Regions from separate parts of the Exiguobacterium sp. FD-YE-25-4 genome, predicted to be linked through region 2. Evidence: riboswitches for the same ligand, from Rfam matches in the RefSeq annotation. Region 2 holds a riboswitch; each other region holds the start of a gene.
What was found. A riboswitch is a leader RNA that binds a small molecule or an ion and turns the genes downstream of it on or off. The one in region 2 is predicted to bind S-adenosylmethionine.
Positions count from the first base shown of each region.

Region 1: another riboswitch for S-adenosylmethionine. It lies ahead of AC13H5_RS08010 (MetQ/NlpA family ABC transporter substrate-binding protein); the one in region 2 lies ahead of AC13H5_RS10485 (methionine ABC transporter ATP-binding protein).
Region 3: another riboswitch for S-adenosylmethionine. It lies ahead of msrA (peptide-methionine (S)-S-oxide reductase MsrA); the one in region 2 lies ahead of AC13H5_RS10485 (methionine ABC transporter ATP-binding protein).
Region 4: another riboswitch for S-adenosylmethionine. It lies ahead of AC13H5_RS08020 (aminotransferase class I/II-fold pyridoxal phosphate-dependent enzyme); the one in region 2 lies ahead of AC13H5_RS10485 (methionine ABC transporter ATP-binding protein).

Region 1 covers NZ_CM168041.1:1,541,585-1,549,148, forward strand. The annotation lists gene AC13H5_RS07975 (hypothetical protein) at 8-412, opposite strand; gene AC13H5_RS07980 (hypothetical protein) at 447-1,703, opposite strand; gene AC13H5_RS07985 (hypothetical protein) at 1,715-3,007, opposite strand; gene AC13H5_RS07990 (DUF302 domain-containing protein) at 3,114-3,497, opposite strand; gene AC13H5_RS07995 (Spx/MgsR family RNA polymerase-binding regulatory protein) at 3,669-4,064, shown strand; gene AC13H5_RS08000 (methionine ABC transporter permease) at 4,092-4,691, opposite strand; gene AC13H5_RS08005 (methionine ABC transporter ATP-binding protein) at 4,726-5,760, opposite strand; gene AC13H5_RS08010 (MetQ/NlpA family ABC transporter substrate-binding protein) at 5,770-6,591, opposite strand; SAM riboswitch class I at 6,665-6,768, opposite strand; gene AC13H5_RS08015 (iron-containing alcohol dehydrogenase family protein) at 6,809-7,564, opposite strand, start outside.
Region 2 covers NZ_CM168041.1:2,028,107-2,035,670, reverse strand. The annotation lists gene AC13H5_RS10515 (acyl-CoA dehydrogenase family protein) at 1-126, shown strand, start outside; gene AC13H5_RS10510 (hypothetical protein) at 216-944, shown strand; gene AC13H5_RS10505 (arsenate reductase family protein) at 990-1,352, shown strand; gene gcvH (glycine cleavage system protein GcvH) at 1,392-1,775, shown strand; gene AC13H5_RS10495 (PTS sugar transporter subunit IIC) at 1,818-2,870, opposite strand; gene AC13H5_RS10490 (thioredoxin family protein) at 3,058-3,315, shown strand; SAM riboswitch class I at 3,770-3,875, shown strand; gene AC13H5_RS10485 (methionine ABC transporter ATP-binding protein) at 3,954-4,982, shown strand; gene AC13H5_RS10480 (methionine ABC transporter permease) at 4,972-5,634, shown strand; gene AC13H5_RS10475 (MetQ/NlpA family ABC transporter substrate-binding protein) at 5,665-6,495, shown strand; gene AC13H5_RS10470 (MDR family MFS transporter) at 6,598-7,564, shown strand, end outside.
Region 3 covers NZ_CM168041.1:1,595,455-1,603,018, reverse strand. The annotation lists gene AC13H5_RS08305 (SDR family NAD(P)-dependent oxidoreductase) at 1-538, shown strand, start outside; gene AC13H5_RS08300 (HD domain-containing protein) at 650-1,498, shown strand; gene AC13H5_RS08295 (sodium:calcium antiporter) at 1,713-2,702, shown strand; gene AC13H5_RS08290 (bifunctional glycosyltransferase family 2/GtrA family protein) at 2,805-3,863, shown strand; gene AC13H5_RS08285 (3'-5' exonuclease) at 3,907-4,473, opposite strand; gene AC13H5_RS08280 (four-helix bundle copper-binding protein) at 4,540-4,872, opposite strand; tRNA gene AC13H5_RS08275 (tRNA-Ala) at 4,987-5,059, opposite strand; gene AC13H5_RS08270 (GRP family sugar transporter) at 5,193-6,056, shown strand; gene msrA (peptide-methionine (S)-S-oxide reductase MsrA) at 6,085-6,597, opposite strand; SAM riboswitch class I at 6,661-6,761, opposite strand; gene AC13H5_RS08260 (hypothetical protein) at 6,806-6,967, opposite strand; gene AC13H5_RS08255 (amidase family protein) at 7,079-7,564, shown strand, end outside.
Region 4 covers NZ_CM168041.1:1,549,542-1,557,105, reverse strand. The annotation lists gene AC13H5_RS08045 (SDR family oxidoreductase) at 1-385, opposite strand, end outside; gene AC13H5_RS08040 (glutamine synthetase family protein) at 578-1,873, shown strand; gene AC13H5_RS08035 (peptide MFS transporter) at 1,923-3,416, opposite strand; gene AC13H5_RS08030 (MDR family MFS transporter) at 3,561-4,805, opposite strand; gene AC13H5_RS08025 (AI-2E family transporter) at 5,070-6,170, opposite strand; SAM riboswitch class I at 6,346-6,446, shown strand; gene AC13H5_RS08020 (aminotransferase class I/II-fold pyridoxal phosphate-dependent enzyme) at 6,525-7,564, shown strand, end outside.

The sequences.
Region 1 (7,564 bases), 490 kb from region 2:
CCCTTGATCATTCTGATTTATCGAAGATGGCTTGGAACAGCGTGACCTGTTCGGCGGTGAGTTCGCCCCGGCTGTCCTTCGGTTCGATACCGCCGATCATCCGCTCATCGAACCAGATTCCGAAGTCGAGCGAACGTTCGGGCGCATCGTCCGGCGTGAACACGAACGTCGCTTTTACATCCGGGTCACGATTGATTGGGACGGGGTGGTCTTCCCATTTGATTTCTTCGGTCGTTCGGTCAAGCTCGGCATTCGTCTCAGCGTCGGTAATGGTGCGTGTCGGCCCGTAGTCCCCATCAGTATGTATCGTTTGGTACTCGATACGAGACGGATCCACGTCTTCCTCGCTACTGGCACAACCTCCAAGCAACAGTCCCGCGCAGATGACATATCCAGCTAACATGCGTTTCAACAGCGCATCCCTCCCTGATTCACGTCCAATCTGTTCATTCGAACGCTTGCGGGTACAGTTCTTGGAACGTCTCCGCCCCGACGCTCGACAGTTTGAACACTTCACCGGTCTTCACGTCTTTCACATAGACATCGACTTTTTTCGACCGTTGCTGGTAGCTGACCTCGAACTGTTGCCCAAGATTTCCACGCAATAGCGTCAAATACTTATAATCTTCCGTTTCACCGCTCTTCGTCGACGGGCGCGCGGTCTCGATGGCTTCGACCAATCGATCATACGCCTCGCCACTCACGCTGACGGCGTCCGGATAAGGGAGCGGGACTTCACGGTGGTACGGATACTTATGGAGGTAAGCAATCGAAACCTTCTCTAACTCGGTAGAATCACTGAGCAACGGGATCGGTTTGAACCGCATCCACAAGGTCTTCGTCACCATCTGTCCGTCCACCTCGACCGTAATATCGTAAAGCGGAATTTGTTTCGACGGTTCCATCGTTCCACCTTCGAATACCCGACGGAAGGTCAGACTGTCTGCCCCATTGAGCAGGTCGGTATCTTGAAGAATGGATGAAGAGTAGCGAGCCCCGTCCCCGCCATAGGACATGAGCAGATGAGGCAGGTTCGTCTCCGTATCCCGCCCTAGTGCGATGAACACATCAAACTGTCTGAGGTTCGGCGAAAAGTCGAAGGATGGGTTAAAGAAGCCCCATTCTCCAATCCCAATCTCGACCGTGCCGTTAAATCCGGGGGACATCCTCATGAGCGTGACCGGATACGGCTCGATATCTTGTCCATTCTCGTAGAAGGCGTCCGGCTCATGTAGCGAGGCCCGCTCGTTCTCCGTCGCGACATGGACGTTCGGAAGGAACGAGACTTCAGTGCCAACTTCGTCTTTTAAGAAAGACGGCCGTGCCTCGAGCTCGACGGCTTGGTACCCTGGGATCCCATCCATTTGATGCGACCTACAGAGCGCATAGACCGCATCTCCCTCGACATACGTCACTTCGTCGAAGGCGTATCCGTCATAGTCGTCATTCATAAACGGGGCGCGGGTCGCGTAGGCCATCCCGAGTATGGAAAACGTCTCTCCAGCTAGTTCGGTCAATCGTTCCTCATCTTCACATTGGTTCAAGATTGTTTCGGCATCCACTACAGGCTCTTGACTGTTCATCGTGACCCGTTCGGCCTGCCAGTGTTCCTCGATATGGCCATAGCGGACGACGTCCACGTCTTCCGAACAACCCGCCGTCATCAACAAGAGCGACATTGCCGCCAACGTTCGTTTCTTCATGTTCAACCCACTCATTTCGTCTTCAAATCAGGGAAGTAAGACAAGAACGTCTCTGCCCCTTCGCTCGTCAGTTTATACGTCTCCTTGGTCGATCGGTCCGTCACGTAAATATCTAGCTTCTTCGAGCGCTGTTTATATGTCACCTCGAACTCTTGTCCCTTGAGTCCGTCGACGATTGTGAGATAAGGATAGTTCCCTTGATCACCCGTGCGCTTCGTCGGCTCAGCCGAGGCGATTGCTTGAATGAGGTCATCCATCTCGTTACCGGCCGCACGCAGCACGGTCGGATACGTCAATATCGATTCGCTGTTGAACCGTTTCTCGTGTAGGTAAATCAGTGGCCCTGACACAACCGGCATATACTGCTCGTCCGGATTGTCTTTAAGCGCCTTTTGTTCAGAAATCGTCAACAGTTCAGAGGCACGATATGTAATGGTCGCGATTTCGGTCACCGCTTTCCCGTCACGGGTATAATTGAACTCATACAATGGATAGGATTTGTCGGGTAATAGTTCCGAACGAAGTGGCAGTCGTTTGACTGTCAACTCTTCATACGACTGTTCTCCTTTTACCGGGTCGATAATTTCATCTAGCGGACTCATTGTGAAATAGAGGTCCGCGAGCATCAATAAAACATAGGGTTTCTTTTCATCGGGATGATATCCGATTGCGATTTTTACCTCATCTATGTGTGCCATCATCGGGTCGAACATAAGCACTGGGAAAGCGAGTTGTCGATCTCCAATGGTCAATTCCACCTCGCCGTGGAAGGCCGGTATGAACGTGACGATGGTATCAGGAAAAGGTTCGACAGCATTATTCGGCTCCAATAATCCATCCGTATCGAGGAATTCTGCTTGAGTAGTTTCGTCGGCAGGTTCGATGAAAGGGTTTCGTTGAATTCGCTTCCCGTTCTGTGTATCAACGAATGGGGGGAATGACTCAATGACCTCGGCTTGAAAGCGTTCCGAGAGCATATCGCGACAAAGTGCATAATGCTCATCGCCTTTGATGTACGTCACCGATTTATATGCATATTCATCTCCCGTATCGGTCATCTGATGGCGATTCGCGATGACCGTATCGTAAACCGTCAAGTCTCCCTTCAATTCAGTCGTCAATTCCCCGGTACAGGCCTGTAACGTCTCATCGACCGATTCGAGGGCTTCCGGTTGCTCTAAGGAATACTTGTTAACGGTCCAATGCGCATCGACATACGACAAGTTCACGACGTCTGGCTTTTCCCCACCGCAACTGGCCAATAAGCCCATGGATAATACGAGTGCACTGGCTAACTTTTTCAAATCATCCGCCCCTTAAAATCTATTTGTACCAATTTTACCATTATATGACTTTAAGGAGGAACAGGAAAAAACCCGTCCACTCTCATGGACGGGTTCGCTCATTCAATTATACGGCTTGATCAATCGCACGCGTCAGTCGCGTCTCGACGTCGTGGGCGATCGATTGAAGCGACTCATCCTCAATCAGCTCGATCAGTTTCGTCGGCTTCGGCATCCCGACATGGGTCGACCCATCTTTCGTGAAGACAGCGAGCTTACAAGGCAGGAAATAGCCGCCTTCCCGATGTGTCGTGATGACTTTCTTCGCTTCTTTCGGATTACATACTTCAAGGATGCGATAGTCCCCGTCGATCGCTTGGCCTTTCTCTTCGAGCGTCTCGCTCAAATCAAAGTCCCAGAGCACTCCGAACTCTTCTTCCTTGAGCGTCGCTTTCAGCTTCTCGACGACCGCTTCGACCGTCTGGTCCGTCTTGACCGTGTAATCAAACATGTAAATCCCTCCTCGGTTATGGTCTCTTTCGTCATGTACCCGAACTGACTGACGACAAATCGTCCGATGGCGATAAAAAGTATATGTGATTTGAAACATATTTCGCGTTCGAAACGTATGAATGAGAGAAAATAGAGAAGTCCATACTTACGTAAAGGAGAAGTGGTTGCCGTGACGGTCACCGTATTCACACATACAAGCTGCAGTTCTTCCCGTAAGACGATTGATTGGTTACGCGAACAGAACATCCCATTCATCGAGAAAAAATTGACCGATCAAGGGATGTCGTTCACCGAGTTCAAAGACATGCTCCGCCTCACCGAGAACGGGACGACCGACCTGTTGTCCGTCCAAAAGAGCGTGTACAAACAAGCGGCGGACCAACTTGACGAGATGTCGCTCCGTGAGCTGTACAGCTTTGTGGCGTCGCACCCCCAAATCTTGAAGAGTCCGATCGTCGTCGACGACAATCGGATTCAAATCGGGTTCAGCGAGAAAGAGATTCGTACGTTCATCCCGCGCCATGACCGAATCGCCGAATTGAAACGATTGCTCGACAACAAGTAAGAGCCCTGCCGAAGCAGAGCTCTTTTCTTATGCCTTCTTGAGTCGGGCCGCCAAGCGGTTACCGAACGATTGAATGGATTGGACGAGCAGGATCAAGACGAAGATGGTCACGTACATGACCTCCGGTTCGAACCGGAGATGCCCGTATTGGTAAGCGATATCGCCGAGTCCGCCGGCCCCGACGAGTCCTGCCATCGCGGTCGCCCCGATCAAACCGATTGTCGCGATCGTCAAACCGAGCACGATTGAAGAGCGGGCCTCCCGGATCAACACGTACCAGATGATTTTACGGGTCGAGATGCCCATCGCCTCATACGCCTCGACGACCCCACGGTCGACCTCGAGTAGCGCCGACTCCATGAGCCGGGCGATATACGGGGCCGTGAACACGATGAGCGGCAACAGGACGCCTTGGACGCCAATCGTCGTGCCCATGATAAAACGGGTGAACGGGAGGATGAAGAATAAGAGAATGATGAACGGGATGGAACGGACGACGTTGATGACACTTGATAACGCCCCGTAGAAATAACGATTGGCGAGCCGGCCGTTCGGTCGCGTCAAGACGAGAAGCGTCCCGAGCGGCAGTCCAATCAACGTCGAGATGACGAGCGCGATGCCGGTCATCGTGAGCGTCTGGATCGTCCCCGTCCAAATCAAGTCACCCCAATTTTCCCAAAACTGAAGCACGGTTCGTCACCTCCTTCACTTTCACACCGCTCGCCTCTAAGAAGCGGACGGCTTGGTCGGTCTGGGCCTCATCCCCGTCCAAATGGACGAGTAGATTGCCGACGAGACCGCCTTTTAGCTTTTTGATGCCGCCCCCGATGATATTCGGGAGCAAGCCGAACCGTTTCGTCAACTGGGCGAGCACGGCCTGTTCACTCTGATGACCGATGAACGACAAGTTGACGAGCATCCCGTGCGTGCTCAACTCTTCGACGACCTCTTTCGGGACATCGAGGTTCGTCTTCAAGAACTTGCGTGTCGTCGCATGCTGCGGGTCCGAGAACACGTCGAGCACGTCCCCTTCCTCGATGATTCGGCCGGCCTCGATGACCGCGACCCGGTCACAGATGCGCTCGATGACTTCCATCTCGTGCGTGATCAAAAAGATCGTCAGTCCGAGCTCGCGGTTGATGTCGAGCAAGAGGTCGAGGATCGACTCGGTCGTCTCCGGGTCGAGCGCGCTCGTCGCCTCGTCGCTGAGCAGGATATCCGGCTCGTGCGCGAGGGCCCGGGCGATGGCGACACGTTGCTTCTGTCCGCCCGAGAGTTGCTCGGGATAATGTTTTCGATGGTCCGTCAAGCCGACGATGTCGAGGTATTTGTCGACGCGAGCGCGGATCGTTGCCTTGTCGAGACCCTCAAGCCGGAGCGGGATGGCGACGTTATCTTCGACGGTCGCCGTCTTGAGCAGGTTGTAGTGTTGGAAGATCATTCCGATTCGATGGCGGAGTTTTGAGAGCCCACGTTTGTCGAGCTTCGTGATGTCCTGTCCTTCGATCTCGACCTGGCCCGAGGTCGGGCGTTCGAGCAGGTTGATCATGCGGATGAGCGTGCTCTTGCCGGCCCCGCTTCGACCGATGATGCCGAAGATCTCGCCTTTCTCGATCGTGAGCGAGACGTCGTCGAGTGCGGTGACAGCACCTTTGTTCACCGTGAACGTCTTCGTGATTCCTTTTAGTGCGATCATAGGCCCTCCTTAAAACGCCGGGACGATTGAGCCGTTGAACGTCTCTTCGATGAACGTCCGGACCTCGTCCGAGTGATAGTACGATTTGAGTGTCTCGACGACTTCGTCATCCTTGTTATCGGTGCGGACGACGACGTAGTTCGGATACGGGTTGTCGACCGTGTCTTCGTGGAACAAGGCGTCCTCATTGATCGACAGGCCGGCACCCATCGCGAAGTTCGTGTTGATGGCCGCGAGTGCGACTTCCGGGAGCTGGGTCGGGAGCTGAGACGCCTCGAGCTCGATGAATTCGAGGTTGAGCGGGTTTTCAGCGATGTCGCGTTTCGTCGCCTTGTCCGTCAAGCCTTCCTTCAGCGTGATGAGGCCCGCTGTCTCATAGAGACGGAGTGCGCGCAGCTCGTTCGCCGGGTCGTTCGGGACGGCGACCTTGTCGCCTTCTTTCAAGTCCTCAATGTCGGTCAACTTTTCCGAGTAAAGACCCATTGGGAACGCGACGGTCTTGAACACATCGTCGATCTTATAGCCTTTGTCGGACTTTTGCAGTTCAAGGAATGAGAGCGTCTGATAACTGTTCACGTCGAGACTGCCCTCGGCGAGCGCCGTGTTCGGGGTGTTATAGTCGTTGAACACTTTGATGTCGAGCTCGTGGCCGTCCTCGGCCGCGAGTTCTTTCACTTTTTCGGCGATTTGTTGGTGTGGACCGCCCGTGACGCCGATCGTGAGCGACTCCGTGCTGAGCGATTCGCTCGCGTCCGATTGACCGCACGCCGAGAGTACGATGGCGGCGAGTAGTGAAGTTCCTGCGAGTGCTGTTTTCTGTTTGATGTTCATCTGTTTTTCCTCCTCCAAAATGAAAGCCCGCTACTCATGAAGAGTGGCGGGCACGACAAGACAAAGTCGGACACGCTCATCTCCCAGACGTTCCGTCTGTTGGAATTAGCACCATGATCATAATGATCTGGTTGCCGGGTTTCATAGGGCCAGTCCCTCCACCACTCTTGATAAGCAATCGGTCTATTTAATTGTTATCATCTTACTTTCAATTCTTTTATTTGTAAATAGAAAATTGCAAATTTTCAAATATTATTTTCAGAAAGTCTTTATCGAGCGGCTTTGGCAACTGTTGCAGCTCGGTCTCCGTCATGACGGAGTCGACCAATACCGGGATGTCGCTCGACCCGACCCCGAGCGTCTCGAGCGTCGTCGGGGCACCGAACTCGCTTAGCCAAGCCTCCAAATACGGGGTATCGGCCGAGCACCGCAACCGCTCTTGGACGATCAAGCCGAAGCCGACCTTGTCCCCGTGTAAGAAACGGTGCGTCGACTCGAAGCGACTAAGAGCGTTATGGACCGCATGGCCCACGGCGACCCGTGTCCCGGCGTCACCAAATCCTCCGACGGCACCTCCGATGGCGAGCACGTGATCGACAGCGAAGCGGACGTCGTCACTATACGACTCAAAAGTGTGCTCGCTCAAATCAAGTTCGACGAGACGCCCGCACTGCTCGGCCAAGACGAGCCCGGTGTTGACGCCCGCGTCGACCGAGCTGTCACCGCTCAAGTAACGGGCCTCGTAAAACTTCGCGACCGTGTCGATGACACCGGCTCGGAAGTATTCATATGGAGAGCGCGAGATGACCCGCGAGTCAACGATGACCCGTTCGATGACGACGCGGAACATGTCGTAGCGGTCGTAGCTCCCGTCCTCCCGATAGACGACGCTGAGAGGCGTGAACGCCGCACAGTTCGAGGCGAGTGTCGGGACGATGATGAGCGGCACGTTCTGTTGATAGGCGACGAGTTT
Region 2 (7,564 bases):
GGCGACGAGCAGCGCATGCTCTTGTCGGCGATGAAGAAGTTCAGCCGTTATCAGCCAATCAACGTCATCGGCACGAAACGCGAAGTCGCAGCGAGCCTCATCAAAGCGAACAAGTTTATCGTGTAAGCAAGCGAGAGAAAGGGTGGACCGGACGCGGTCGGCCCTTTCTTTTTGCCTTGCCGACACCGTACAATGGACGGAAGGAGGCGAAGTAGATGAGACGTAAGGCATTGTTAGAACGGATGGATGCGATTGGCCGCTCAGTCGCAGAGCATGATGGGACGCTCATGCTCCTCGCGCTCGGTTCGATCGGGCTCGAGACGAACCGGCTCGACGACTATTCGGACCTCGATTTCTTTTTGATCGTCGAGGACGGACATAAGGCCCGCTTTATCGACAATTTGGATTGGCTCGCCGTCGAGCCGCTGGCGTATCAGTTCCAAAACACGAAAGACGGACATAAGGTCATGTATGAGGACGGCATTTACGCCGAGTTCGCCGTGTTTGAAGTCGTTGAGATGCCTGGCATCGCCTACACGCCAGGCCGTGTCGTCTGGGAGCGGGACGAAGCGCTCCACGCCTTCGCGACGCCTAACGTCGTCACAGACGTCCCTGACGCCACGTATTGCTATGAAGAGGCGCTGACGAACCTATACGTCGGCTTGCTCCGGGAGCGACGTGGCGAGCGACTTGCGGGCTTTGAACTCATTCAAGTCGCGGCTGTCAACAACGTGTTAATTGCGTACGGGGAGACGAGCGACCCGTTTAACCCGACGCGACGGGTCGAAGGGACACATCCGGAGCTCGTCGCACGTCTACAGGAGTGGTTACCCGGTTACGGAAAATCGGTCGAGGCGGCCGCAGCCATCCTCCGCCACATCGAAGCGCACCACTCGGTCAATCCGGCGCTCAAGCAAGAGATTGTGCGCTTGCTTGAAACGTGAACCGACGAATCGGAATATGCTACAGTAACAGGAGAGGTGATGAACATGGTGACACTATATGGCTATCCGCCATGCAGTACGTGTAAAAAAGCAGAGAAGTGGTTGAAAGAGAACGGCATCGACTATACATATATCCATATCGTCGAGGCGACGCCGTCGAAAGACGAGTTGACTGAGCTATGGAAACAGTCGGGTCTCCCGCTCAAAAAATTCTTCAATACGAGCGGCCAAGTATATCGAAATGAAGGCATCAAAGATCAACTGCCAAATCTATCAGAAGACGAACAACTCGAGCTTCTCGCGAGCAATGGTATGCTTTTAAAGCGTCCAATCGTGACAGATGGTCAAAAATCAACTGTCGGATTTTCAGAAAAGTCGTTTACAGACGTTTGGGGCGAAGTGCTATAATACTCGTGTGAGTCTAATTCATTTGAGGGGGAAGTTAAGATGAGCAAAGTACCTGCCAATCTACGTTATTCAAAAGAGCACGAATGGGTTGAAGTGAACGGAAGCGTGGCCCGCATCGGGATCACGGATTTCGCACAAAGCGAACTAGGGGATATCGTCTTTGTCGAACTTCCTGAAGTCGGCGGCACGATTTTACTTGATGAGCCGTTCGGTTCGGTCGAGTCGGTCAAAACCGTGTCAGAGTTGTACGCTCCAATCTCTGGGAAAATCACAGCGGTGAACGAATCACTCGCCGATTCACCAGAACTCGTCAACGAAGCACCGTTCGAAGGCGCTTGGATGATCGAAGTCGAGTTGAACGACGCGTCAGACGTCGACAAACTCATGTCAGCCGAAGAATACGAAGCGATGATTCAAGGCTAAACAAAACCCGGTTTCTCTTCACGAGAAGCCGGGCTTTTTTGTTCATTCGAAATCGAGGCGGTAATGATCAGGCTGGATGAGCGACGTCCGGTTGAACAGGCGGTAGAAGATGATTCCGAGCGTCACCGGGATGAGTCCGAACAAGACGATGACGAGCATGACGTTCCAGAGCGCGAAGCCCCCCGGCATCAAATGCAAGGCGTTGATTGGCCCGATGAGGCCGGAGACGCCGAAACCGGCACTGATCGGCGTCCCTTCGATACGAAGGATGCCTGCGAGCGCTCCGAGGATGGCCGCATTGGCGAGCACGGGCAACATCATGATTGGACGACGGACGAAGTTCGCCATTTGAATCTTCGGTGACCCGAGGAAGTGGGCGATCGACGTTCCGGTCGCGTTCATCTGCCAGCCGGCGATGGCGAGACCGAAACCGGCGGCGACGACCCCTAAGTTGGCGGCCCCGGCCGCGACACCAGACAGACTGATCGCTGTGGCGATGCCGACCGTCGAGATCGGCGAGACGATGATGAGCGAGAACGCCATCGCGATCAACATACCCATCACGATGGGCTGCAGTTCCGTCATCGTCATAATGATCGTCCCGACGTATGTGGTGATTTGTGAGATGTAAGTGAGCAGGAACGCCCCGATCCCTCCGGCGACGACGATGACCGTCATCGGTAAGACGAGTACCGTGTATGTCTTCAAGCGTGGCGACAACTGCATGACGAGGAACGTCGCGAGAGCGGCCGTCACACCGGCCGTGATGACGTCACCGATTCCAGCCATGATGAACGCCCCTTCTTCGATGCGGATGGCGCCGCTCCCGACTTGGGTCGCGATGCCGATCGTGCCGGCCTCGAGTGCCGAGCGTCCGAACTGCATGGCGACGGCGACACCGATGATGACCGGTAAGAGACGCATCGCGATTGTCGTTGCATCTAAGATGAACTGCAGTGACGGAACATAAGGTAAGATGGCTTTCGTTAATTCACCGAGCAAGGCGCTCGGGATGAGGGCGATGAGGATGGCAAGACTGAGGCCGTTCAAGACGTTCATCAAAAACTGTTTTCTGGTAAGCTTCTCTTCCGTCATTGGGGATTCACCTGTCCTTTTCTACTGGTATGCTGTTATGTACAAAAGCAATAAAGTTAATGACCATACTATGCCTCTTTCTAGCAAGCGTCAATATAAAATGTTGAAATGTTCAGAATTTTCCATTTGAGCACAACTTTTGAACCGACCGGTCCGGATTCATATACTTAGAGGAGAGGTGAGAACAATGATTACTGACGGATTCTTATATATATACGCCCCGATGTGCGGTACATGCGCCGTGGCCGAGCGGATGCTCTCGGTCGTCGAGGCCGTCGACCCCGAACTCCAGATTGAAAAGCGCGATGCCAACTTTATCCCGAACGAGCTCGAGGCGTATCAAGTCATGAGCGTCCCGGCGCTATTGAAGCTGGAAAATGGCCAAGTTCGCGATCGTTTGTATGCGTTTCAAAACGTCCAGCACGTCCTATCTTTCGTCAAATGAGATAGGATGATTAGAATAATCTGAAAATTTTAAATAATCAGTTGACACAGAAAGTTCACGAATGATATATTCATTACAACATCTTACTTGAACACAACATAGGTCGAGATTTTCCCGTCAGCAAGACGTTTTCGAACAACCGTTGCATGAGCTTACGCGATTTCAGGTGGACCTTCCCTTCGATTGTCCCCCAAAAAAATCAAGCGTCGGGGCACCGGTCGCGTAATTGCATGGTCCGTTCGAAGACCGAGTGATGATCGGGTAAAAATCCCCCATATAAGGATGAATGCTCTGATCGGGCAAAAGAGGTTCATCTATGGGTTGTCCTTCAGTGACTCAAGGTGCTACGTTCTGTGTCATCCTCGGATGGCACCTTTTTTTAATTTGTCTGAAAAAAATAGTTTGACATGAAAATAATGTGTCGCTATGATAAAGCTAATCAAATACGCAACCACTCTTATCAAGAGAGGCTGAGGGACTGGCCCTATGACGCCCAGCAACCGCGGAGCAATCCGAAATGGTGCTAATTCCAGCAAGGTGTAAACCTTGGAAGATGAGAGCAATCGTTGTCCGTACCGATAAAGTACGCACGTTTGCTCAAACGTGCGTACTTTTTTTGTTGTCAGGAGGGAAATGGATTGATTCAACTACGCAATGTGGCCAAATGGTTCGATACGAAAAACGGTCGGGTCCAGGCGGTCGATGATGTGTCGCTTACCATCGAAAGCGGCGAAATTTTTGGAATAATCGGATATTCAGGGGCGGGGAAGTCGACGCTCATCCGCTTGCTCAACCGACTCGAGGCACCGTCTAGCGGTGAAATCGTGGTCGCCGGCAGCGAGCTGACGAAGCTCACGCCTAAGGAACTACGCGGGGTACGTAAAAACGTCTCGATGGTGTTCCAACACTTCAACCTATTATGGTCGCGCACGGTCGCTGAGAACATCAGCTTCCCGCTCGAGCTCATCGGGGTACCGGCCAGCGAACGCAAACGCCGCGTCCAAGAACTTGTCGAACTCGTCGGCTTAGGCGGACGGGAAGACAGCTATCCGTCGCAACTATCGGGCGGTCAAAAGCAGCGAGTCGGGATAGCCCGTGCGCTCGCTACGAATCCAGAAGTGCTCCTCTGCGATGAAGCGACGAGCGCACTCGACCCGAAGACGACCGATTCGATTCTCGAACTGCTCGTCAGCATCAATAAAAAGCTCGGATTGACGATCGTCCTCATCACCCATGAGATGCACGTCATCCAAAAGATTTGCCACCGCGTCGCCGTCATGGAGGCCGGGAAGGTCGTCGAGACCGGACAAGTCGCCGAGGTGTTCCAACATCCGGAACAGCCGATCACGAAAGAGTTCGTCAAACAGATCGGCGCGGTCGAAGACATGTCGCTCACGTTCGAGCACTTGAAAGCGCGTTATCCGAGCGGTCAAATCGTCAAGCTCAAATTCTTGAACGAGACGGCCGAGCAACCGATTCTGTCAGAAGTGTTGAAGCAACATGACATCGGCTTCAACATCATTGGCGGGAACGTGACGCAGTCACAAGTCGGTGCCCTCGGGACATTATTCATCCAATTGATTGGAGAGCCGGCTGAAGTCGAGCGGGCCATCGCCTCAATCCGATCACAGGCAGTGGAAGTGGAGGTAGAAAGCGATGTTTCCTAATGTAGATTGGCAAGTCATGTTAGAACAGACGTGGGAGACGCTCTATATGACGCTCGTCGCCGGAGCCGCGACGTTCGTCATCGGTCTCGCCCTCGGGATGCTCTTATACGTCACGAACGAACCGCTCATGATGAAAAACCGTCCGATTTACACGGTCATCAGCGCAATCGTCAACGTGTTCCGGTCGATCCCGTTCATCATTTTGATCATCTTGCTCATCCCGTTCACGTTACTCGTCGTCGGGACGATGCTCGGATCGACGGCAGCGTTGCCGGCGCTCATCATCGGTGCGGCTCCGTTCTATGCGCGGATGGTCGAGCTCGCCCTTCGCGAAGTCGACCGCGGCGTCATCGAGGCGGCTGAATCGATGGGTGCGACAAAATGGCAAATCGTCTATAAAGTGTTGTTCCCAGAAGCATTGCCGGCCATCGTGTCAGGCATCACGGTCACGATCGTCGCCATCGTCGGTTATACGGCGATGGCAGGGGTCGTCGGGGGCGGGGGACTCGGGAACTTGGCGTTCCTCGAAGGGTTCCAGCGCTCACAGAGTGACGTCACGTTCGTCGCGACCGTCTTAATCTTGGTTATCGTCTTCGTCATCCAGTTCATCGGCGATCGACTCGTATCAGTAATTGACAAGCGTTCCGCTTGATCTAAATAGAAAATTTGGAGGGGTTTTATAATGAAATCATGGAAAACAGTACTCGGATTGACAGCAGCTTCAGCACTCACGATTCTCGCAGCTTGCGGCGGAGATTCAGAATCAGGTTCGGGCGATGACAAGACGCTCGTCGTCGGTGCGTCAAACGTCCCGCACGCTGAGATTTTAGAGCACATTCAAGACGACTACGAAGAGAAGGGCTATACGCTCGAAATCAAGAAGTTCCAAGACTACGTCCTCCCGAACAAAACGCTCGCGGACGGCGAACTCGACGCAAACTACTTCCAACACGAGCCGTACCTCGAGTCGCAAATGGCTGAGAATAAAGACTACAAATTCGCATCAGCCGGCGGCGTCCACATCGAGCCGATTGGTGTCTACTCACAAGACTACAAATCACTCGATGAGCTGCCAGAAGGCGCTGAAATCATCATGAGTTCGTCAGTCGCTGACCACGGACGAATCCTCACGATGCTCCAATCAGAAGGCTTACTCACGCTCGCAGAAGGCAAGACGACGGACGCGACGGTTTCAGACATCGTCGACAATCCGAAAAATTTGGAGTTCAAGACGGACGTTGAAGCGGCACTTCTCCCGCAAGCGTTCAACAACGGTGAAGGGGACGCGGTCCTCATCAACACGAACTACGCGATCGATGCCGGCCTCAACCCGCTCGAAGACGCGATCGCCCTCGAAGGCGAAGACTCACCTTACGTCAACTTGATCGTCACACGTGAAGGCGACGAAGACGACGAGCGCGTCAAGGCACTCCTTGAAGTCCTCACATCAGAAGAGACACAACAGTGGATCTTGGACGAATACAAAGGTGCAGTCGTACCGGTCAAACAATAATTGTCGTCAAGGCTCGGGACATCCCGGGCCTTTTTTGTTTGGAGTAGTTTTGACGCACCAATAGAAGTACACTACATATATGTAGAAAAAGGGGGGATCCGGATGAACATACGACACATTCATCCGCTGACGCTGGGTGTCTTATTTGGTACATTTTTTGCCCGGCTGTCGACATTTTTTGTTATGCCGTTTTTTGCGATTTATCTTGCGACGCTTGGCTTCTCGGCGAGTGTCATCGGGACGGTGTTCGCCATCTCGGCGTTATCGGGGTTATTCATGAGCTTTTTTGGGGGCACGCTGTCTGACCGCTATGGGCGCAAACAGTTGATGCTCATCGGGATCGCCTTGAATGCGATCACGTTCAGCGGGTTCGCGCTCGTGACGGAATTATTTTGGTTTTACATGTTCTCGGTACTTATGGGCGTGTCACGGTCGTTCCTCGAACCGGCGTCCCGCGCGCTCATCAGCGACACGACGCAACCGGACCAGCGCGTCATCGTCTACAATGTCCGCTACTTTTTAATCAATATCGCGGCGGCGATTGGTCCATTGCTCGCGGTCGTGTTGTCGCTCACCGGGGCGAAGAGCGCCTTCTTCGTCGTCACGGGCGTCTATGTGTTATACGGTCTTGTCATTTCGACGTTGTTCCGGAAATATCCGTTCGAGGAAGGGGACGGCGTCAAAGTCCGGCCGCGCTTGACGGAGACGTTCCGTGTGTTACAACAAGATAAGACGTTCCGCTACGTCATCATCGGGATGATTTTCGCCATCATCGGCTATAGTCAGTTCAATGCGACGTTGCCGCAGTTCATCGCGTTCCATGACGGCTTCAGCGATGGCTCACGTTTGTTCGCCTATCTATTGACGGTCAATGCGATCACCGTCCTCATCGTCCAATATCCGATCATGCGCTTCGGGATTCGCGTGTCGCCGATCAAGTCACTCTTTTTCGGCGTCGGAACGTTGTCTACGGGGCTCCTGCTCATCGGTTTTGCGACCGAGACGTGGGTGTTGTTCATCGCGATGGTCATCTTCACAATCGGTGAGGTGCTCATGTTCACGATGACGG
Region 3 (7,564 bases), 430 kb from region 2:
CAGCGTATTCAAAGTAATTCATCAAGAAGTCGGCACCGCCCATGTGCTTATCAATAACGGTGGCGTATCCTCACTCGTCAAACCGATGACCGAACTCGACGTCGAGACGTTCAAACGCGTGATCGATGTTAACCTCGTCGGGACGTTCGCTTGCTCGAAAGCTTTCTTGACGTTGAACGAAGGGGCTGATTTCGGCCGCATCATCAACGTGGCCTCGACCCGCGCGCTTCAGAATGAGGCTGATTGGGAAGCATACGGCGCCTCAAAAGGCGGGATCGTTTCGTTGACTCAGTCGATGGCGGTCTCTTTGGCTGAACGACCAATCACGGTGAATGCGGTCAGTCCCGGATGGATCCATACCTCGGATGAAGCCCTTCGTGATATCGATCACGCGCAGCATCCGTCAGGACGTGTCGGGACGCCGGAGGATATCGTCCGTGCCGTCTCTTATTTGATTGACGAGAAAAACGATTTCGTCAACGGGCAAAATTTGATCGTTGACGGGGGCATGACGAAAAAGATGATTTACGAAGCTTGAATCAAGAAACTGGGACCATTACCCTATCTTTCAACAACCGATATGCGTGTAAAGGCCTAGTGACGGGTATAGGATGGGGAGTACATTGAAACTAGCGAAGGAGGAAGCGTCGTGCATCAAATCATCGAGGAGGCACTCCGTTTCGCGGCCGTCCGTCACGACGGACAGTTTCGAAAAGGAACGAATATTCCTTACTTGACCCATCCTGTGGCGGTCTCCATGTTGCTCGTCGAAGATCGGCAACCCGTCCCGGTCGTCGTGGCGGGTCTGCTCCACGACTTGCTCGAAGATACGTTGACGACACCTGATGAACTGAGTGAACGATTTGGACATGAAGTGACACGTCTAGTCAAGGCTGTGTCCGAGCCGGGGAAACACCAGTCGTGGGAAGAACGCAAACGGATGACGATTCAGCATGTGCGGACGATGCAGTATGATGAAGTCGCACTCTTGGCCGCGGACAAGCTACATAATCTGCGTTCGATTCGTCTCGACGTCGAGTCTGCCGGCAAACAAGTATGGGACCGTTTCAATCGGCCGCTCCGCGACCAGTCCTGGTATTATCATGAACTGCTCCATGCGTTGAAGCCGTTCGCGCAGACGACGACGCTCATCGAAGCGTTCGAGACGGAAATGAACTTGTTGTTTTACGGAGTCGAAGAAGGGCGGACCGAGAAGTTAGAGAAGTTGTTCGGTGTCATCAGACATGGGTTCCGTGAAGAAGAGTGGCTTCAAGAGACGACGACGCTTTGTCAGACCGCTTTCGAGCTGAACGAGACGATGCGCGAAGGGTATCGTCACGGGACCGAGGTCAATCAACTCGAGCTCGACGCCTTGTCGGCTCAATTGAAAGAAGCTGGACTGTGGGAACGCTTGTCGCTCCCGGCACTCCAAGCGATCGATGAATTATCGTATCGAATGGCATTGCAGTCGGACGAGATCGTCGCGTGGCTTGAGTGAAATGATTGTCAAGTGACCTTAAACGTGATATATTCATCGTGAACATAAGAAGGGGAGTAGCGACCACGAATGTGGTCGATGGATCGTCACTACGGTGCAACGCACTCGGTCCATCGAGCTTCTGATCCAAGTCCGCGAGACCTTTTTATGGATGCTTCTTCGGCGTCCATAAAAAGGTCTTTTTTGATTTTTTGAAAAAGGGGAGACACAGAAAATGGTATTTATTTACTTCATCTTGGCCGCAGCACTCACCGTGTATGCTGCCATCAAATTATCGACGTATGCCGACGTCATCAGCGAGAAGTCGACGATGAGCGGCATGCTCGTCGGGACCGTGTTGCTTGCCGGAGCGACATCGCTTCCGGAAGTGACGACGAGCGTATCGGCCGTCATGATCAATAACCCGGACATCGCCATCGGGAACATGCTCGGCTCGAACTTGTTCAACATCTTTATCTTGGCGATGTTTGACTTGTATTATCGTCAGAAGCGTCTATTTAACGAAGCAAGTCGGGATCACCTCTACACGGCGAGTCTCGGTTTGATGTTGACGCTCGTGACGATGCTCGCACTCGTCATCCGCATCGACTTCACGATTCTCGGGATCGGGATCGATGCCTTATTGATTGCAGGGTTGTACGCGGTTGGGATTTACTATATCGGACAACGTCCAAAAGAACCTACGACAGAACGGGAAGTCGAGCAAGAAGTCGGTGTCAGCGTCACCGACTCAATTCCGATCAAGCGCGCGGTCATCGGCTTCATCATCGCCGCACTCGTCATCATGGCGGCCGGAACGGCGCTTTCAGTGTTAGGTGACCAAATCGCCGTCGTGACCGGACTCGGTTCGAGCTTTGTCGGCAGTTTCTTGATCGCGGCCTCGACGTCGCTCCCAGAAGCGGTCGCCGTCTTCGTCGCCTTGAAGCTTGGTAACGTCAACTTGGCGTTCGGTTCGATTTTGGGGAGTAACATCTTCAATATGCTCATCATCGCGATGTCGGATGTCTTCTACCGAGGCGGTTCGATTTTGGCGGATGTGTCCACGTCACACTTGGTGACGGCGATCGGGATCACGATCTTGTCGGTCTTGGTCATGTACAGTGTCCTTCGAAAAGATGTCACGTCGAAGTTCCGCTACGTCTTGCCGTCCGTTCTCGTCGTCCTCGTCTATTTCGCGTCGTCTTACTTCATCTTCATCGGTTGATCGACCACACGGTGTCCTCGGACATCGTGTTTTTTGTTTGAGGCGGTTCGAGGAATCACTTTTCACTCACTTGGGTATAGAAGGAGGGAAGGAGGGGTGGCGATGCAAATGCATTCCGTGGAACGTCTTGATGATTACGTCATATTAATCCCAGCATATAATCCCGATCAAGCGCTCGTCACACTGGTCCGGGAGTTGAAAGAAGAAGGGTTCGTCCATCTGTTCGTCGTGAACGATGGGAGTGCCGAGACGTCCCGTCCGATTTTTGACGAGGTCGGAAAATGGGTCACGGTGCTCGAGCATACCCGGAATCAAGGGAAGGGTGCGGCGTTGAAAACCGGGATTCGACATGTCGTTCAGCATTTCCCTAGAACGAACGGGGTCATCACGGTCGATGCGGATGGGCAACATCTGCCGGCCGACGTCTTGAAGCTGTATGAAGAAGGCATACGTTGGCCTCATCATTTGATTATGGGCTGCCGCGACTTTTCAGGGTCCGATATCCCGTTCCGGAGCCGATTCGGAAATCAGATGACGCGCGGCGTCATGTTGCTCGGCAGCGGTCTTCGTCTGAAGGACACCCAAACCGGCCTCCGGGCGATTCCGCTGCGGTATGCAGAACAATTGCTTGATGTGCCGGGGAACCGTTATGAGTTCGAGATGAACATGTTGACGTTCACGAAACGATTGCAAGTTCCGATTCATCAGACACCAATTCAAACCGTCTATGTGGCAGAAAACGCCTCGTCCCATTTCCGGCCGGTGATCGACTCGATTCTTATCTATCGCATGTTTTTGGCCTATTCATTATCATCGGTCGCATCATTTCTGTTAGACATCGGGTTCTATGCCTTGTTCGTCTATTTGTTGAATCCGTGGTTCGAGACGACGCACGTCTTGATTGCGACGGTCGTGGCCCGTATCCTGTCATCGCTGTTCAATTATTTCGTCAATCGGAAAATTGTGTTCCATTCGAAGGCGAAGCGGGCGATGCCGAAATACTTCGGTCTCGTCGGATTGCAGATGGCGCTGTCGGCCGGTCTCGTCTATGCGCTGTTCTATGTCATCCGCGACGGTGAGGTGTGGATCAAAGTGTTCGTCGACAGCTTCTTGTTCGTCGTCAGTTATTATGTCCAGAAAAAATGGATCTTTAAACGCTAACAGGCCAAGACGTGTGTCTTGGCCTGTCTGGCATGCATATCGTTCAATAAGCGAGTTTTCCGAGCTTGACCGATGTGTACCGGTGCAGTTCACGCGGATCATGGATCCCGGTCTTCTGCATCATGTCGCGCATGAGCAGGGCACAGACGCGAGCATCTTCAGCCGCATCGTGGTGGATGAACGGGACGTTCAAATATTCCGCCATCGTGTTCAGCTTGTGATTCGGCAGACCTGGATACAGTTTTCTCGACAACTTGACGGTACAGCCGTACTCGATCGTCGGAAACGTATATAAATCGTATTTGGCGATCGCTTTCTTGAACGCGCCCATATCGAACGAAGCGTTGTGTGCCATGACGAGATCGACATCCCGCAGCGTCGGATAGAGCTGTTCGAGCACCTCGGGTAACGCTGGGGCGTCCCAGACATCGCTTGGCCGGATGCCGTGGACCCGGATATTGCCGGCATCGAAGTCTTCCTCCGGATTGACGAGCAGTTGGTTCGTTTCGATGATTTCACCGTCGACGAGCAGGCTCCAGCCGACAGAGCAGATGCTGCGACTATCGCGGTTCGCCGTCTCGACGTCGATGGCAAGAATTGAATGTGGCATAATTGATCCCTTTCTCGTAAAAACAAGTATAAAAAAAGTCTAACATATCGTTAGACTAAAAAGCGATTATGCGGCCACGAGGTTGCGGCATGCTTCGGCACAGCGGAGACATGCTTCGGCACAGCGTTGGCAATGGTCGTGCAAGTGGCGGCCACATTCGACGGCGCACGTGTCACACACCTGGGCGCAGAGTGCACCAATCGGTTTGGTGAAAGCCGAATCGGTCTCGAGCGCGTTCAAGGCGAGTGCACACACTTCCGAACATTCTTTCGTCAGCCGGATACACTCGGCGACCATCAACAAGTCTTCTTCTTGTAAGCATTTTGAGAAACAATGATTGCTTGCCCGCATACAGTCGATGACGGCTAAAATGGTCTCTTCGACAGAGGCTCGGTCCATGATAAGTCCCCCTTTAGAATAATGATGTCTTACAATCATTACCCGCTAGCGGATGAGTTAAACCGAGCGGCGACGCAAAAAAGTCACCCCTCGAATGAGTGGTGACTTCAATAATGGAGCATAGCGGGCTCGAACCGCTGACCTCCACGCTGCCAGCGTGGCGCTCTCCCAGCTGAGCTAATGCCCCGTTCGAAAATTATTATATCATCCTAGTAAAACATTTGGCAATGGCTATTTTTAATTTTTTTGAACAAAGTTTAATCAGCACTGAACGTGGGAAAATCACAAATGATGTTATATTACGAAAGCAGGTGTCATGTATGGAAATGATTTTACTCGCACTCTTACCTGCCTTGATGTGGGGGAGCATCCCGCTCATCGTCTCAAAGGTCGGCGGGAAGCCGATTCAACAGTTGATCGGGACGACAATCGGGGCGATGGTGATGGCGGTCATTATCGCACTCGTGTTCAATCCCGGGTTCACGACGCTCGCAATCGTGACCGGATTCATCTCCGGCGCGTTTTGGGCACTCGGACAATATTTACAGTTCCAATCGTTTCAAATTTTAAGTGTCTCGAAGGCGATGCCGATCAGCACCGGCATGCAGCTTCTCGGTACATCGTTGTTCGGTGTCATCGTCCTCGGAGACTGGAAAACGACGACCGAACTATGGCTCGGATTTTCGGCGCTCGTTCTCATCGTGATTGGGGCTGCGTTGACGTCGTATCAGCAGAACAAAGACGGCGACAGCAGCGGCGCCTTGAAGAAAGGCTTGCTCGTTCTGCTCGTGTCGAGTATCGGTTACGTGACGTACGCCGTCCTGACGAACTATTTCGAGGTCGACGGGATCACGGCGATCTTGCCACAGTCGGTCGGGATGTTCGTCGCGGCGCTGTTGTTCAGCCTGCGTGAGAAAGATGTGAAGAAGTTCGATCCGAAGACGTTCAAAAACATCTTGGCCGGGATCGCCTGGGGGATCGGGAACTTCGGGCTGTTCGTGTCGAGCGGTGAAGTCGGAATCGCGACGTCATTCGCCTTGTCGCAATTGAACGTCGTCGTGGCGACGCTCGGCGGGATCTATCTATTAAAAGAAGAGAAGACGACGAAAGAACGTGTCTTCGTCTTTATGGGTATCGGCCTCATCGTCGTGGCCGGATTCATGCTCGGAATCGCTAAAAGCTAAAAGACGGGTCAGACGACCCGTCTTTCGCTTACCAGGCTTGTTCGATGAATGCGTCACGCCCAGATTTTTTCCGGTCCTCTTTATAGTGGGCCGGATTTTTTTTATGGAAGTCTTGATGGTACTCCTCGGCCGGATAGAACGTGTCGGCCGGTAAAATCTTCGTGACGATCGGCTGTTGGAAACGTCCGCTCGCCGCGAGCGCGTCGCGACTCTGCTCTGCTTTCACACGTTGTTCTTCCGTATGATAGAAGATGGCCGGCGCATATTGACTGCCTCGGTCTTGGAATTGACCGCCGTCATCGGTCGGATCGGTCTGAATCCAATACAGTTCGAGCAGTCGCTCATAAGCGAACAGCGTCGGGTCGAACGTGATCTCGACGACCTCATAGTGTCCGGTCGTCCCTGTCTTCACTTGTTCATACGTCGGATCGTCGACGTGACCTCCCGTATAACCTGATACGATCGACTCGATGCCGGGTTGTTCCTCGAACGGCGTCACCATGCACCAAAAGCAGCCGCCTGCGAATGTTGCTTTCTCCATTATCTTGTCCCCCTCATCTTCATTCCCAAAAAAAGCGCCCATGTCATCGACATGAGCGCTCTGTCATATCGGCCAAGGCAATCGCCTTGCTGGTAGTAGCACCTTGCCGTAGCAGGTTGCTGTGAAGTCATAGAGCCAGGTCTCTCGTTCACTCAAGATATCGATATGTAGTTGGTGACAGCATCATACCATCAGATTTGAAGCGGCGTCAACGGTTTGGCTTGCGCCGTAGTTGGAGCAAGGTGGCACCGAGGATCAGGATGACGAGCACGATGGAGAGCGGTAGCGTATACGGGGCGTCCCCGGCATATAACTGTAAGAAGAACAAGGCAAAGACGGACAATAAGACGAGTACGTACGAACGGTTCATAGTAACCTCCCTTTTCTTTCAGTGTACCAAGTTACACATTCGTTGGCGAACGAAAACAGGAAATCAAATGTCGATAGCGAATACCATCGAGTGACCAAAGGAGGAATCAATATGACTGACACATTTGATTTTATGGAACTCGATATCGAATCTGCCCATCGCGGATATAAAGAAGGAACGTTTACGGCACGTGACGTGACGGCCTACTATTTGACCCGGATCGCCCAGTTCAACGACAAACTGAAGGCGGTCATTCAAGTGAACCCGGACGCGTTGTTCGAGGCCGAGTCGGCTGACCGGGCGTTTCGTCGCGGGTTACGCTTGCCGCTACTCGGCATCCCTGTCTTGATCAAAGACAATGTCGAGACAGCCGGACTCATGAAGACGACGGCCGGGGCCGTCGCCCTCGAACATCACTTCGCAGGCCGGGACGCCCATCTCGTCCAAAACCTGCGAGCGAGCGGGGCCATCATCCTCGGGAAAGCGAACTTGTCCGAATGGGCCAACTTTTTGACCGAGGGCATGCCGAACGGCTGGAGCGGTGTCGGTGGGCAGACGCTCAATCCATATGGGGATAAGCTCGATGTCGGAGGTTCG
Region 4 (7,564 bases), 480 kb from region 2:
CGCCGAGCGTATAGGCCGTACTGACGTGGAAAAAGCGGGGGCAGTGCAAAGCTTTCGCGAGGTTGAGCGATTGCTGAGTCCCCGTCAAGTTCGTCTCGAACAGCTCATCGCGGAGCTCCTCGTCGAATTTGACGAGCGCGGCCATGTGGAGTACCAAGTCGAAGCTCCGCTCATGTTTTTTGATAAACTCATCGTCCGCTCCAAGGAACGGGGCCGTCAAATCCCCAGCCAGCACTGTCATCGAGCGGCGTTCGTCCTGCGAGAACATCGCCTCCACTTTTTCAGGCGTGCGGGCGAGGACACATAACGTGTGGCCTCGATGAATCAACTCGCGGGCGAGCCGCCCTCCTAAAAATCCGGTCGCACCGGTCATAAAAATGTTCACAGCGTTCTTCCTCTCTTTTCAGTCTCTCCCCATCATAACAAGCGACGGCGGAATGAGCCACTTTCAGCCTGATGTTTCAAATTAGGGGTTTAACATTTTTTAAAGTGGGTTATGACTTAAGGAGAAGCGTACGCAAGGTACGTCATGACAGTGTTGATCTGTCAAATAACTTAAGTGAGGTTTTTTAGAATCATGGCTAATCTATTCGGAACTGACAAGGATGGCAACAGGAAGAAGCAAGAAGAGATTGAAAAAACGGTTCAGGAGAAAGGGATCACTCAGATCCATATGTACTTCTCCGACGTGCTTGGAGACTTGAAGCTATTGACTCTCTCTGCAAAATTGTTGCCGGAAGTTTTTGAAGGGAAGACGATGTTTGACGGTTCATCCATCGCTGGTTTTTCTTCCATCAAAAACTCAGACCTATTCTTGAGACCGGATTTAGATCGTCCACGCTACGAACAGGACGGGGACGAGAGCATCCTCGCGTTCTTCTGTGACGTCTGCACGCCAGACGGGGAACGGTATGAGTTCGACCCGCGCAACGTCTTGAAGGATGCCCTCGAGCGCGCTGCTCGTGACGGATACTCGATCTTCGTCGGCGCCGAGCCGGAATTCTTTATCTTCGACGAAAACGGAGAGTTCTATGACGAGGCCGGATACTTCTCGACACGTTCGGAAGACAAAGGCTATGAGGTACGTCAACATATCGCCAACCGGTTGAGCGATGTCGGCTTCAACATCGAAGCGGTCCACCATGAAGTGGCACCGGCCCAGCACGAGATCGGCATCAAGTACGATGACGCGTTGCATACGGCCGACAACATCCAGTTCTTCAAAGAAATCGTCACGTTGGCAGCCCAAGAGAAAAACGCGAAAGTGTCATTCTTGCCGAAACCGCTCCGCGACGTGAACGGTTCGGGGATGCACCTCAACATCTCGGTCTGGAAGAACGACAAGGACAGCAATCCGACGGTCAACGCGTTCGAAGAGCCGGAGTCGGATTACGGCCTGTCGATCACAGCCCGTCATTTCATCGAAGGCATCTTGAAGCATGCCCGTGCGACGGCCATCTTCACGAACCCGCTCCCAGAATCATATGAACGTCTCGTTCCAGGCTTCGAGGCACCGGTCAACATCTGTTGGAGCCCGTCGAACCGCAGTTCGATGATTCGAATCCCGGCGTCACGCGGCAGTGCGACACGCGTCGAAGTCCGTAACCCAGACCCGAGCGCCAACCCATATCTCGCCCTCGCGGCCCTGATTTACGCTGGACTCGAAGGGATCGAGCAACAGCTTGAGCCGTCATCACCGAACGAGGACGACTTGTTTGAGTACTCGGCCAAACAAATCGAGAGTCAAGGCATCTCGTCACTCCCGGCGACCTTCCATGAGTCGATCCAATCGCTCAAGTCGGACCGGTTCCACGATTACTTCAACCATGACTTGATCGACCGCTATTTGTCGCTCATCCAAGTCCGTAAATAAGCAAAGCATACAAAAGCCCATTCCTCGGCCGAGGAATGGGCTTTTACGCTTAATGAATGCCGCGCATATACTTTTTGATGACCGGGGCGAGTGCGAACAGGATCAGACTGAGCACGATGGCCGCGCCACCGATAATCCCGAAGTAGAGCATCTCGTTCTCCGGTGAATAGAAACGGACGAGCTGAGCGTTGATCCCTTGCGCCGCAGCGTTCGACAAGAACCAGAGCGACATCGTCTGGGCCGAGAAAGCGGCCGGGGCGAGTTTCGTCGTCGCCGACAGACCGACCGGCGACAGGCTGAGCTCACCGAGCACGACGATGAAGTAGCTAAGGACGAGCCAGAGCGGGTTGACGAGCGTGTCCGGGCCTCCGAAATAGGCCGGGAGCAAGATCACCAAGAAACTTAACCCTGCGAACAAGATCCCGAACGCGAACTTCGTCGGGATGCTCGGCTCACGGTCACCGAGTCGGACCCAAAGCCATGCGAACACCGGTGCGAGCATGATGATGAACAGCGGGTTGAGCGACTGGAACCAGGCCGGTGACAGCGTGATCCCTAAAAATTCAAGATCGGTCCGCTTATCGGCATAGCTGGCCAAAATCGTCGCCCCTTGCTCTTGAATCGCCCAGAACATGACCGAGGCGATGAAGAGCGGGATGTAGGCGATGATCCGTGACCGTTCGACTTCCGTCGTTTTCGGACTGCGATACATGATAATGAAGTAAATCGTCGGAATGGCGATCCCGAACACACCGACGAGGCCGATGAACGTGTTGATCGTGAACAAACCTTGCGGGATGAGCACGGCCAACAGGCCACCGATGAGGACGACCGCGATCGTCGTATACTTGATCGCGTTTCTCTTCTCAGACGGCGTCAACGGGTTCGGTACATATGAACCGGCAAGACCGAGGTTGCCTTTCTTCGTGACGAGGAAGACGACGAGACCGATGAACATCCCGACCGCGGCGAGTGCGAAGCCCCAATGGAAGCCGTAGCTCTTTTGGACTCCACCGACAATCAAAGGTGAAATGAAGGCACCGAGGTTGATCCCCATATAGAAGATGCTGAACCCGGCGTCACGACGACGGTCCGTCTCGTGATACAGGTCACCGACGATGCTTGAAACGTTCGGTTTCAACAAGCCCGTACCGATGACAATCAGTGCCATCGAGATGAACAAGAACGTCAGGCTGCCTGGAATCGACAAGACGATATGACCGAGCATGATGAACACGCCGCCGAAGAAGACGGCCCGAGACGTCCCGAAGACACGGTCGGCGAGCCATCCCCCAATGACCCCCGACATGTAGACGAGTGCGCCGTATACCGACATGATTGACAAGGCGACATTCTGGTCGAGACCGAGACCGCCCTCAGATACTTCGTAGTACATGTAGAACACGAGGATGGCGCGCATCCCGTAATACGAGAACCGTTCCCAAAACTCAGTGAAGAATAGCGTGAACAAGCCTTTAGGCTGTCCGAAAAAACCTTTTTGTGGCACGCTGTCCACAATTTTCTGTTTATCGATCCTTTCCATGAAAGATCCCTCCTTAACCGTATCATCATAAAAAAGAATCATTATGTTTGTAAAGAATAAACGAATGAAAAATTCAAAATTTAATGATATTCGAACGAAATCAAAAACCACACTAAACGACTAGGTTCAGTGTGGTTTTATAAGTCAAGCTGTCTTTTGTTTCGCTTCGGCTGCGCTGACGCGGCGTCCAAGTTGCCAATAGATGAGTCCCGACACGCAGCTGGCCGCCCCGACGAGGATCAACGCGATATGTCCGGCGCGTTGGTCGAAGAACAAGCTTGCCATGATCGGTGCGGTCACCCCACCGATCAACCATTGGATGCTGGCGGCCCCGTTGTAGGCACCGCGCATATTCTCCGGAGCGATCAAGGCGATGAACGTCTGTTGGACCGGGGACATGATCATCTCGCCGAGCGTATAGAAGGCGTACACCGCGAGCAAGACGCTGACGAGAACGAGGTACGGTGTCCCGAGTGAATAGAGGAGACGCGGCATGACGGCGATCAGAATCATGCCGACCCCGAAGATGGTCGCCCCGGCGAGCATGACGTTGCCGAACGGCTTGCGGCCGAGTTTCGAAGCGATTGGGAACTGGAACAACACGACCATGATGCCGTTCAAGGCGAGCATATAGGCGAACGGGTTCTCACGATCGGTGTACGATGGCATCGACTCTCTCAAGAAGAGGGGCAGCATGCTCTCGATGAGCGAGAAGCCCATCGAGATGAAGACACCGGCAAAGATGAACACGAGGAACACCTTGTCATTGTAGAACACGCGCAGGACATCCCGGTTCGACGGCGTGTCGACATCGGTCGTCTCTGGGAGTGACTCCCGGATGAAGCGACCGAGGACGAGTGCGTACAAGACGAAGACGAGAGCGGCCGAGTAGAAGATATACTGCCGGTCGATAAAGAGGACGGCACTCCCGAGGAGCGGGCCGAATGCAGCCCCGATATTGTGCCCCATCCGCAACAGACCGAACGCCTCGTTCATCTGTTCGGGCTCGGTCACATCGGCTACCATCGCGCTTGCGGCCGGGTGGAACAATGAGTTCGTCAAACCGAGCATGGCGTTCAAGAGAAGGAGCGGCCAAAACGTTTCGGCGAAGGCGAAACCGACGAGGGCGAGGGCGTCGCCGAGAATGGCAGCCATCATGATCGGTTTGCGGCCATACAGGTCTGCGAGCCGTCCACCGACGACCGATCCGATGAGCGCCATGATCGGTCCGGTCGCCATGATGACCCCGACCTGGATATAACTGTCGAGCTTGTCGCTATAGTAGAGGACGAGGAACGGTGCGATCATGAACATCATGACACCGGTGATCGTCTCTCCGAGGAAGCGGATCCAAATGTTACGGTCGAGCTGTTTGAGTGATTGAATCATTAAGGTCACCTGCTTTAGTTGATAGAATAAGAAAAGGGACGCAGCATGCTCAAAGGCATACGCGTCCCTACGATCTTAGGCATGCCTCGGAAGGCAGGCGACATCACGGATTCAAATCACGGAGAGGCGCCTGCCGGTCAATATGAACTTGGACGTGCGAGCGTTGAATGACTGACATCGGTACCTCTCCTTTCTGCATTGGACTGTCTTCTCTTCAAGATTATGATATTTCCGTGAAATGTGTCAACATAAATCGTCAATGTGTCATAATAATTCGTTCAAATTCTTTCGGCTGAGCCGGTAGTCGATCAACCGAGAGAACACGACTTGAATCATCGCCGTGACCGGTACACTGATGAACATCCCGACGAGACCGAACAGGCTACCCCCGATGATGATCGAGGTGATGACCCAAAACGGGGTGATGCCAACGCTGTCGCCGAGAATCTTCGGGCCGAGCCAAAGTCCGTCGAATTGTTGCAACAAGAAGATGAACAAGAGGACGATGAGCGCCGTGAACGGGTCATAGAAGTAGGTGATGATGAACGCCGGAATCATCCCGAGCAGCGGACCGACGTACGGGATAAAATTCAAGACGCCGACGATGACGCCGAGTAGAAGCGCGTAAGGTGCCCCGATGATCAACAGACCGGCGACGGCCAACACCCCGATGATGAGGCAGTCGATCGACTTCCCGATGATATAGCGTTTGAAGATGTAATCCATCTCTTGAAAGATGTCGATCGTCGTCTTAGCCGACGCGACCGGGAACATCGCATATAACAGCCGCTTGAACATGCGGGCAAAAACCTCTTTGTCTTTTAACAGATAGATTGAGATGACGATCCCAATCAAAAAATTGATGAGCGTCATCGTGAAGCTCGACACGTAGCTGACCGACGACAAGACTGCGGTCTCGACCCAGCCCGAGTAACGTTCCTCGAAGCGGCTGAAATCGATAGCTTGGGCGATCGTCGCGTTGTACTCTTTCAAGTACGTGTTCAACTGGGCGAGGAACCCGTCAATCTGTCGGATGTAGAACGGGAGCTCTTCGATGAGTGAGGCCACACTCGAGTAGATGCGCGGGAACAATGTCACAGCGGAGATGACAAGAATCCCGATGAAGACGATATAAACGATCAGCAAACCTTGATAGCGTTTTAATTGAAACCGTTCTTCTATATAGGACAGGACGGTATTCAGGAGCAGCGCGATGGCAATTCCCATGATAATCGGCGTCAGCAACTGGAACGTGTAGTGCAACACACTAGAAATCGTGTCCGGTTCACTGATGACTTTCCATAGGACGAGCAGAATCAATCCGATCACGCTCAACTTCCAAATCAATTGACGATTTAATTCCAAAGGTCCATCCCCTCATCTTTTAAATTTTGTAGAATAGTGTTCACTTTGTACTATGACCTTTTTTTTATCGGGATTCAATAGGCCACACCCATTTTCGAAAAAGGATTGACAAGATTGGTAACGTTTGGTTAACTAAGTGACATATTACAAAAAGACAAATCGCATATAAAAACACTTTCTATCAAGAGAAGCGGAGGGACTGGCCCGATGAAGCTTCAGCAACAGATTGTTCCAATACTGTGCTAATTCCAGCAAGGTGACCTTGAGAGATGGAAAGGTGGTTGTTTGAATACGTCCGTATCCCGACACCCCTTTCCGCGGAAAGGGGTGTTTTTTTGCATAGGAGGACTATTCATGACAGATAGACGCTCACACTTACTTAAAACTTTACCACCCCAACATTTTGTCGGACTCGCCGATGAAGTCGCAGCACTTGAACAGGCCGGTCGCGATATCATCCGACTCGGTCAAGGGACGCCGGATTTGCCGACGCCCGCCCCGATCTGCGACGCGCTTCAGACGGCGCTTCTTGATGCCTCGACCCATCAATACGGTCCGTTCCGCGGTCAGGCCCGTCTGAAACAAGCGGTGGCGACGTTTTACTTGAATGAGTACGGCGTCGAAGTCGATCCCGAGACGGAAGTCGCGATCCTCATCGGTTCCAAGTCCGGACTCATCACGTTGCCGCAATGTGTGCTCGAGCCAGGGGACGGCATCTTGCTGCCGAACCCGGGCTATCCCGACTACATCTCCGGGGCACGACTCGCCGGTGCCGTCGTCCGTGATCTCATCTTACGCGAGGAGCACGGTTTCCTCCCTGACTATGAGACGCTCGATACGGAAGGGGCGAAACTCATGTATTTGAACTATCCGAGCAATCCAACGGGGGCCGTGGCCACACCAGCCTTCTTTGATGACACCGTTCGGTTCGCCCAGGAGCGGGACTTGATGGTCGTCCATGACTTCGCGTATGGCAGCATCGGGTTTGATGGACATGTCCCGCCGAGCTTTCTGCAGGCAGAGGGGGCGAAAGACGTCGGCATCGAGGTATATACGATGTCGAAGGCGTTCAACATGTCCGGTTGGCGCGTCGCCTTTGCCATCGGGAACGCAGACATCATCGAGGCGATCAATACGTACCAGGATCACGTCCACGTCAGCGTGTTCTCGGCCATCCAGGCGGCGGCTGTCGCCGCGCTCGAGGCCCCACGCTCTATCCGGGACGATTTGGCCCGACTCTATGAGGCGCGACGCGATCGCCTGATCGATGGGTTGAACCGGGCCGGGTGGGCCGTCGAGCCGCCGGAGGGTTCGTTCTTCGTCTGGGCGAAAGTGCCCGAGGGCGATGCCAAATCGTTCTCGCGTAAGTTATTGTACGAGGCAGGAGTCGCCGT